2 linked regions of the Phenylobacterium zucineum HLK1 genome follow. The protein of the gene in region 1 interacts with the protein of each later gene in a pairwise test. Links are inferred from orthologs where the notes say so. Each region holds a gene or a part of one and is shown on either strand. Other genes may lie near its edges.

What was found.
Region 2: the proteins of nusG (region 1) and rho interact in binary tests that used the Escherichia coli proteins (3 or more experiments, as listed by UniProt). The link is inferred for Phenylobacterium zucineum HLK1 from one-to-one orthologs.

Annotation. Positions count from the first base shown.
Region 1 is NC_011144.1:1,392,983-1,398,242, reverse strand. The notes cover bases 1-2,812. They hold nusG (transcription termination/antitermination protein NusG), read right to left. Parts: upstream 1,786-2,812; coding sequence 1,216-1,785; downstream 1-1,215. Other genes in these bases: tuf (elongation factor Tu), read right to left, coding at 2,755-2,812; PHZ_RS06705 (hypothetical protein), read left to right, coding at 2,416-2,649; secE (preprotein translocase subunit SecE), read right to left, coding at 1,793-2,095; PHZ_RS06725 (GxxExxY protein), read right to left, coding at 867-1,169; rplK (50S ribosomal protein L11), read right to left, coding at 247-678. Outside these bases: more of tuf, read right to left, coding at 2,813-3,945; 23S rRNA (guanosine(2251)-2'-O)-methyltransferase RlmB, read left to right, coding at 4,330-5,127; PHZ_RS06680 (TerC family protein), read left to right, coding at 5,167-5,260. UniProt on the Escherichia coli protein: Part of the processive rRNA transcription and antitermination complex (rrnTAC). The complex forms an RNA-chaperone ring around the RNA exit tunnel of RNA polymerase (RNAP).
Region 2 is NC_011144.1:3,990,730-3,993,717, forward strand. It holds rho (transcription termination factor Rho), read right to left. Parts: upstream 2,213-2,988; coding sequence 788-2,212; downstream 1-787. Other genes in the region: PHZ_RS19495 (quinone oxidoreductase family protein), read left to right, coding at 1-618; PHZ_RS19505 (CopD family protein), read right to left, coding at 2,483-2,956; hemH (ferrochelatase), read right to left, coding at 2,953-2,988. UniProt on the Escherichia coli protein: Facilitates transcription termination by a mechanism that involves Rho binding to the nascent RNA, activation of Rho's RNA-dependent ATPase activity, and release of the mRNA from the DNA template.

The sequences.
Region 1 (5,260 bases):
TTGGCGTCCTTGGCGATGACGGCGACGCGGACGTCGCGGCCGGTGCCGGACGGCAGGGCCACCACGCCGCGGACCTGCTGGTCGGCGTGACGCGGGTCGACGCCCAGGTTCACGGCGATCTCGACGGTCTCGTCGAACTTGGCGTTGGCGTTGGCCTTCACCAGCTTGACGGCTTCGTCGAGGGCGTGGGTGGCGGCGACGTCGCCGGTCCACTTCTGCATGCGCTTGGGTTGCTTAGCCATCGGATCAGGCCTCCACGATCTGAAGGCCCATCGAGCGGGCGGAGCCCTCGATGATGCGCGCGGCGGCCTCGACGTCGTTGGCGTTGAGGTCCTTCATCTTCTTCTCGGCGATCTCGCGCAGCTGGGCGCGGGTGATCTTGCCGACCGTCTCGCGGCCGGTCTTGCCCGAGCCCGACTGAAGGCCGACGGCCTGCTTGATGTAGTAGGTCGCGGGCGGGGTCTTGGTGACGAAGGTGAAGGACTTGTCCTGGTAGACCGTGATCACGGTCGGCAGGGGCGTGCCCTTCTGCTCCTTCTCGGTGCGGGCGTTGAACTCCTTGCAGAAGCCCATGATGTTGACGCCGCGCTGACCCAGCGCCGGCCCGATGGGCGGCGAAGGCGTCGCGGCGCCCGCGGGCACCTGCAGCTTGATGTAGCCCAGAATCTTCTTGGCCATCTTTGCTCCTCATGGCCGGAGACCGGCCGGGTTGAGCCGTGGTGCGGGGTTAGGACAGCCGCCCCCTCCCACGGATTTGAAATCGCGGACGAACCGCGAAGCGCGCGCTCATATCAGCGAAGGGCGCGCGAAACAACCAATGCCGGGGCCGGAGGACAGAAAACCACCAAGACACCAAGGACGCCAAGCTACAGCGCGAACCGGCGAACGCCGTCCCTGAAAAGCCGGGCATTGAAATTGATGACGACCAAGTCCAACCGATAGCCGGCGTCGAGCTCCATCCCGTCGTAGGTCACCGGCATGGGAACTTGCCTGCGGACCGGAAGACCGCGCAGTCCAAGCTCATGCGCAAGGCAGTGCTCATAGGCGGATTCGAGCAGGCCCGGACCCAACGCCCGATGCACCTTCAGGCCAGCGTCGATGACCTGTTTGGCGACGCGGTCGACGCTCGCGCCGACCGCTTGGTGATCTTGGTGGTCTTGGTGGTTCAAAAGATCGTCTCAGCCGGCGGCGCGTCGCACGTGACGCGCCTCCAGCTTACGCGATCTTTTCGACCTGGCCGTATTCGAGCTCGACCGGGGTGGCGCGGCCGAAGATGGAGACGGTGACCCGCAGGCGGGCGCGCTCCTCGTCGACCTGCTCCACCGAGCCGTTGAAGCTGGCGAAGGGGCCGTCCGTGACGCGGACCTGCTCGCCGATCTCGAAGGTGATGGTCGGCTTCGGGCGCTCGACGCCTTCCTCGATCGCCCCGACGATCCGCTCGACCTCCTTCTCGGAGACCGGGATCGGCTTGGAGCCCGAGCCCAGGAAGCCCGTGACCTTCGGGGTGTTCTTGATGAGGTGGTAGGCCTCGTCGGTCATCTCCATCTTCACCAGCACGTAGCCGGGGAAGAACTTGCGCTCGGAGTTGACCTTCCGGCCGCGGCGGATCTCCACCACGTCCTCGGTCGGCACGAGGATCTCGGAGAAGTTCTCCTCGAGGCCCTGGGTGCGCGCCTGTTCGCGGATGCTCTCGGCCACCTTCTTCTCGAAGTTCGAGTAGGCGTGGACGATGTACCACTTGTGGCGGGGATTGCCCTTGGGCGGGGAAACGGCAGCTTCGGACATCTTCAAATCACCCGGCGTTCGCCAGCCGCAGGACCTGGCCGACGCCGAAGCTCAGGCCGAGGTCCACGACCCAGAAGAAGACGGCGGCCAGCAGGACCATGATCGCCACCATGACCGAGGTGATCCAGGTCTCCTTGCGGCTCGTCCAGGTGATCTTGCGCGCCTCGGCGCGGACCTCGCGGGCGAACTGGGCAGGGCTCACCTTCTTCTTCGGAGCCTGAGACACCGCGGCGGGCGAGGACATGGCCGCGGCCGTCTTGGCGGCGCGGTTCCTCATCGCTTGCGGGCCTGATCCCGGTTTCCTGGCCATGCGGCGTCTTCAAACTCTCATCTGGGGCCAGGCCATCCGGGCCCCGTTTCGTCACTCATATAGGGTGGCAGGAGTGGAGGGACTCGAACCCCCGGCCCTCGGTTTTGGAGACCGATGCTCTACCAGCTGAGCTACACTCCTTCAGCACCCTTCCCGGCCCGTCCGATCCGCCTTCCGGTGAGCACCGGTCGTCCGCGCTCGGGCGGATAGAAAAGCAGACTCTGACGATGTCGGGTAGGACGCAGGCGTATGACGCAAGCCACGGGGGTTTTCAAGCGTCTTGCGCGGGAGCGATCCCCCGCCGCGGCCGTTAGAGCGGCATGCCCGAACCCCATGACCCCGCCTGGAACCGCGACGACGAGCAGAAGCCCGGCCGCCCGCAACGCACCGCCTCCGAGCCGAAGGGCGCGGAAGGCCAGGCCGCCACGCCCAAGACCTTCACCGATCCCGCCTCGGGCGAGAGCCAGGGGGAGGCTCATGCGCCCAACCAGGCTGAGACCGACCAGACCGAGGGCGTGAAGCCCCGCCGGCCGCCCGGCGCCGACGCAGAATGAGAAAAGGCCGCCGGGGTGACCCGGCGGCCTCTTCGAGTTGGCTCCCCGGCTCGGCCTTCGCGGCTTCGCCGCTCCGTGGGCCGGGGATGACGGGCTTTAGCGGCCTTACTTGATGATCTTGGCCACGACGCCGGCGCCGACGGTCCGGCCGCCTTCGCGGATCGCGAAGCGCAGGCCCTGGTCCATGGCGATCGGCGTGATCAGCTCGACGAGCAGCTCGGCGTTGTCGCCGGGCATGATCATCTCCACGCCTTCCTTCAGCTTGATGATCCCCGTCACGTCCGTCGTCCGGAAGTAGAACTGCGGACGGTAGTTCGTGAAGAACGGGGTGTGACGGCCGCCCTCTTCCTTCGTCAGGATGTAGGCCTCGGCCATGAACTCGGTGTGCGGGGTGATCGAGCCCGGCTTGCACAGCACCTGGCCGCGCTCCACGTCCTCGCGCTTCGTGCCGCGCAGCAGCACGCCCACGTTGTCGCCCGCCTGGCCCTGGTCCAGCAGCTTGCGGAACATCTCCACGCCCGTGCAGGTCGTCTTCTGCACTTCGCGGATGCCGACGATCTCCACTTCGTCGCCGACCTTCACGATGCCCTTCTCGATCCGGCCCGTCACAACCGTGCCGCGGCCCGAGATCGAAAAGACGTCTTCCACCGGCATCAGGAACGGCTGGTCGATCGGACGCTCCGGCTGCGGGATGTAGCTGTCCACCGCCGCCATCAGCTCCAGGATCCGCTCCTCGCCGATCTGCGGGTCACGGCCCTCGACCGCCGCCAGGGCCGAGCCCTTCACGATCGGGATGTCGTCGCCCGGGAACTGGTACGACGAAAGCAGCTCGCGCACTTCCATCTCCACCAGGTCCAGCAGCTCGGCGTCGTCGACCATGTCGACCTTGTTCATGAACACCACCAGCGCCGGCACGCCCACCTGACGCGCCAGCAGGATGTGCTCGCGGGTCTGCGGCATCGGACCGTCCGCAGCGCTCACCACCAGGATCGCGCCGTCCATCTGCGCCGCGCCCGTGATCATGTTCTTCACGTAGTCGGCGTGGCCAGGGCAGTCCACGTGCGCGTAGTGACGGTTCGCCGTCTCGTATTCCACGTGCGCCGTGTTGATCGTGATCCCGCGCGCCTTCTCTTCCGGCGCCGCGTCGATGTCGGCGTAGTTCTTCGCCGTCGCACCACCAGACTTCGCCAGCGTGATCGTGATCGCCGCCGTCAGCGTCGTCTTGCCGTGGTCAACGTGACCAATCGTGCCGATGTTGCAGTGCGGCTTCGTGCGTTCAAACTTCTCTTTGGCCATCAGGGTCCTGCCGGCGTTTGTTGATACTGTCTAATCAAGGAGCTGGAGCGGGTAGCGGGAATCGAACCCGCATCCTCAGCTTGGAAGGCTGCTGCACTACCATTGTGCTATACCCGCCCAAACCGCTGCGGGGTCGCCGCATCTCCTAATGTTGGCCGGCGCGTGGTGGGGGAAGTAGGACTCGAACCTACGAAGGCTTACGCCAGCGGATTTACAGTCCGCCCCCTTTGCCACTCGGGACATTCCCCCAGCGCGCTCGGAGCCTCTTCGAGCTCCCCGGAAAATGCTTCCGCTCCGGGATGCGAGGGGCCTATTGAGCGCCGTCTGCACAGTCCTAGAAAGCGGCGGCCCGTCCGGGGTCCCCGATTTGGAGCGCGTCTTATAGTGGCCTCGATCCCTGAACGCAACGACGCCCGACGTGGGAAAAAATTCCGCCCGCAAAGCGGCTTCCGCAAGCCCCGCGAAGCCCCGTCCGACGAGTGGATCTGGGGCTGGCACGCGGTGGAGGCCGCCCTGGCCAATCCCCGCCGCGGCGCCCCGCTGCGGCTGCTCGCCACGCCAGAGAAGGCGAAGCAGATCGAGGCGCGATTCGGCCGGCTGAAGGCGCTCGAGCCCGCCGACAACCACGCCATCGCCCAGGCCCTGCCGCAGGGGGCGGTGCACCAGGGGGTGGCGCTGCGCCCTGCCCCCCTCCCCGAGGCCGACCTCGCCGACTTCGAACCCCGGCCCGGCGCGGTGCTGCTGATGCTGGACCAGGTGACCGACCCGCAGAACGTCGGGGCGATTCTCCGCTCCGCCGCCGCATTCGGCGCGGCGGGCCTCATCCTGCAGGACCGCCACGCGCCCAAGCTGACCGGCGCCCTGGCCAAGGCCGCCGCGGGCGCCGTCGAGCGGACGCCGGTCGCCCACGTGGTGAACCTGTCCCGCGCCCTGGACGAGCTGATCGACGCCGGCTGGCGCACGGTGGGCCTGGCGGGCGGCGGCGAGCGCAGCCTCGGCGAAGTGCTGGACGGCTCGCCCGTCGTGCTGGTGCTGGGGTCGGAGGGCGAGGGCCTTCGCCGGCTGGTGGCCGAACGCTGCGACGAGCTGGCCCGCATCCCCATGCCCGGCGGCTTCGAGAGCCTCAACGTCTCGAACGCGGCGGCCATCGCGCTCTACGAGGCCAGCCGTCCGCGAGGCTGAACAGTTGCAGCCAGTCGCCCGCTGAAGCATTGAGGCGCGATGTTCGAAGAGCTGCTCAGCCCCGGCGCCCTCTCCGCCCTCCTGCAAGTCCTGATGATCGACCTGGTCCTGGCCGGCGACAACGCCGTCGCCG
Region 2 (2,988 bases), 2.6 Mb from region 1 along the record:
GCCCTCCTCAAGGGAATGACGGTCGAGGCGTTCGTGCGGCGGTGCTACCCGGTCCGCCCGGGTCAGACCGTGCTGGTGCACGCCGCCGCCGGCGGGGTGGGCCAGATCATGGTCCAGTGGCTGAAGGCCATCGGCGCCGAGGTGATCGCCACCGTAGGCTCGCAGGCCAAGGCGGCGAAGGCCCGCGCGCTGGGCGCCGACCACGTCATCCTCTACCGCGAGCAGGACGTGGCCGCCGAGGTCCGCCGGATCACCGGGGGCCAGGGCGTGCCCGTCGCCTACGACTCGGTCGGCAAGGACACCTTCGAGGGCACCCTGGCCAGCCTGGCCCGCCGCGGCTGGTTCGTCAGCTTCGGCAACGCCTCGGGCCCGGCGCCGCCGGTCGACCCGATCCGGCTGATGCGCGGCGGCTCGCTCGTCTTCACCCGGCCGACCCTGTTCGACTATACGGCGACGCCGCAGGAGCTGGAGGAGAGCGCCGCGGCGCTGTTCGAGATGATCGGCTCGGGCAAGGTGAAGATCGACATCGGCCAGACCTTCGCCCTCGCCGAAGCGCGCCGGGCGCACGAGGCGCTGGAGAGCCGGGCCACGGTCGGCGCGAGCCTGCTGATTCCATGAGGACCCTTCCCTCCCCCTCGTGGGGAGGGACAGGCCGCTCTCTGTCGCGCAGGGACAGGCACGCCCGTACGGTTTTCGCGGCTAAATTCGCGACAGAGCCGATTTTCCATAACGAAGGGGCTCCGGTCTCCCGAAGCCCCTGAAATCGCTCGATATTTCGAAGAACGCGTTACGTGTTCATCGACTGGAAGAAGTCATCGTTGTTCTTCGAGCCGCGCAGCTTGTCGAGCAGGAACTCGATGGCGTCCTGGGCGCCCATCGGGTTGAGGATGCGGCGCAGGATGTAGGTCTTCTGGAGGTGCTCCTTCGGGGTGATGAGCTCCTCCTTCCGGGTGCCGGACTTCAGCACGTCGATAGCCGGGAAGATCCGCTTGTCGGCCACCTTCCGGTCCAGGACGATTTCCGAGTTACCGGTGCCCTTGAACTCTTCGAAGATGACTTCGTCCATCCGGCTGCCGGTGTCGATCAGGGCCGTGGCGATGATCGTCAGCGAGCCGCCCTCCTCGATGTTCCGGGCGGCGCCGAAGAAGCGCTTGGGCCGCTGCAGGGCGTTGGCGTCCACGCCGCCGGTCAGCACCTTGCCCGAGGACGGGACGACGGTGTTGTAGGCGCGGCCGAGGCGGGTGACCGAGTCCAGCAGGATGACGACGTCGCGCTTGTGCTCGACCAGGCGCTTGGCCTTCTCGATGACCATCTCGGCCACCTGGACGTGACGGGTCGCCGGCTCGTCGAAGGTCGAGGAGATGACCTCGCCCTTCACGGTCCGCTGCATGTCGGTGACTTCTTCCGGGCGCTCGTCGATCAGCAGGACGATCAGGTAGCACTCGGGGTGGTTCTTCTCGATCGACTTGGCGATGTTCTGCAGCATCACCGTCTTGCCGACCCGCGGGGGCGCCACGATCAGGCAGCGCTGGCCCTTGCCGAGCGGAGCGACGATGTCGATCACCCGGCCCGAGCGGTCCTTCAGGGTCGGATCGTCGATCTCCATCCGCAGGCGCTCGTCGGGATAGAGCGGCGTCAGGTTGTCGAACAGCACCTTGTGCCGCACGTTCTCGGGCGGCTCGAAGTTGATCTGGTCGACCTTCACCAGGGCGAAGTAGCGCTCGCCCTCGCGCGGGGCGCGGACCGCGCCGACCACGGTGTCACCGGTGCGCAGGCCGAACTTCCGGATCTGCGAGGGGCTGACGTAGATGTCGTCGGGGCCGGGGAGATAGTTGGCCTCGGGGCTGCGCAGGAAGCCGAAGCCGTCCTGGACCACCTCGAGCGTGCCCGAGCCCTCGATCTCGACGCCTTCCTCGGCCAGCGTCTTGAGGATCGCGAACATCATGTCCTGCTTGCGCATGGAGTTCGCGGACTCGACCTCGAGCTGCTCGGCGAAGGCCAGCAGGTCGGAGGGCGACTTGTCCTTCAGCTCCTGCAGGCTCATGCGCGTCAGGCCCATGGCGGCGATCGCCTTGGCGGCCTCGGACGGCTCGTCCGCGTCGGCGTGGGCGTCGGTCTCTTCGGCCGGGGTCTCGGCGACCTGGGGCTCGGCGTCTTGAGCGGCGGGGTCGGCCGTTTCGGCCTCGGGGAAGTCCTGGGTGTCGTCTTGCATCTTGAATCTACTTGGGAAATCGCTCGCGCCGGGACGGAGTCCGGGCGCGGGCTGGAAGGGATGACGGCGTCCGTCGGGTCGCCGATGTGAACGTTTCGGGAGCCGGGCCGCTGCGCGAGGAGCCGCGCAAGGCCGGCGGAAGGGCGGGGCGCGCCGCGGATCGCCGCGTCGCGTGGGCCCAGCGGAACCACATGCCGGCGGGCCGGTCAAGAAGATCAGGCGGCGTAGGCCCTCATGTGGGGTGCGGCCGGGCGGCTGTCCAGGGCGGGTTCAGCCGCCGAACTGCAGGGTCACGGCCAGGACGGCCACGATGGCGGCGACGAACGGCAGCTCGTTGGTCGCCCGCCAGAACTTCGCGGACTTCGGGCGCTGACCCGCCGCCAGCTTCTTGCGGGCTCCGGCCAGGAAGCCGTGCCAGCCCGAGAGGAATGTGACCACCGCCAGCTTCACCAGCATCCAGGGCTGGAGGAGGAAGCCCCAGCCGGCCCCCGTGGCGTAGACGTGCCAGAGGATGAGCGTCACGCCGAGCACCCAGGTGATCGTCATGGCCGGATTGATGATGATCCGCAGGAGCTTGCGCTCCCACACCTGGAAGTGGGCGTCGAACTCGGTCCCGGGCGGCGCCGTCTCGGTGTGGTAGGCGTAGAGCCGCGGCAGGTAGAGCATGCCGGCCATCCAGGCGATCACCGCAATGATGTGCAGCCCGCGCAGCAGGTCATAGCTCAGGAATTCCGGCCAGCTCATGCAGTCCCCCCGTTCCGGCAGGCGCATCTTCC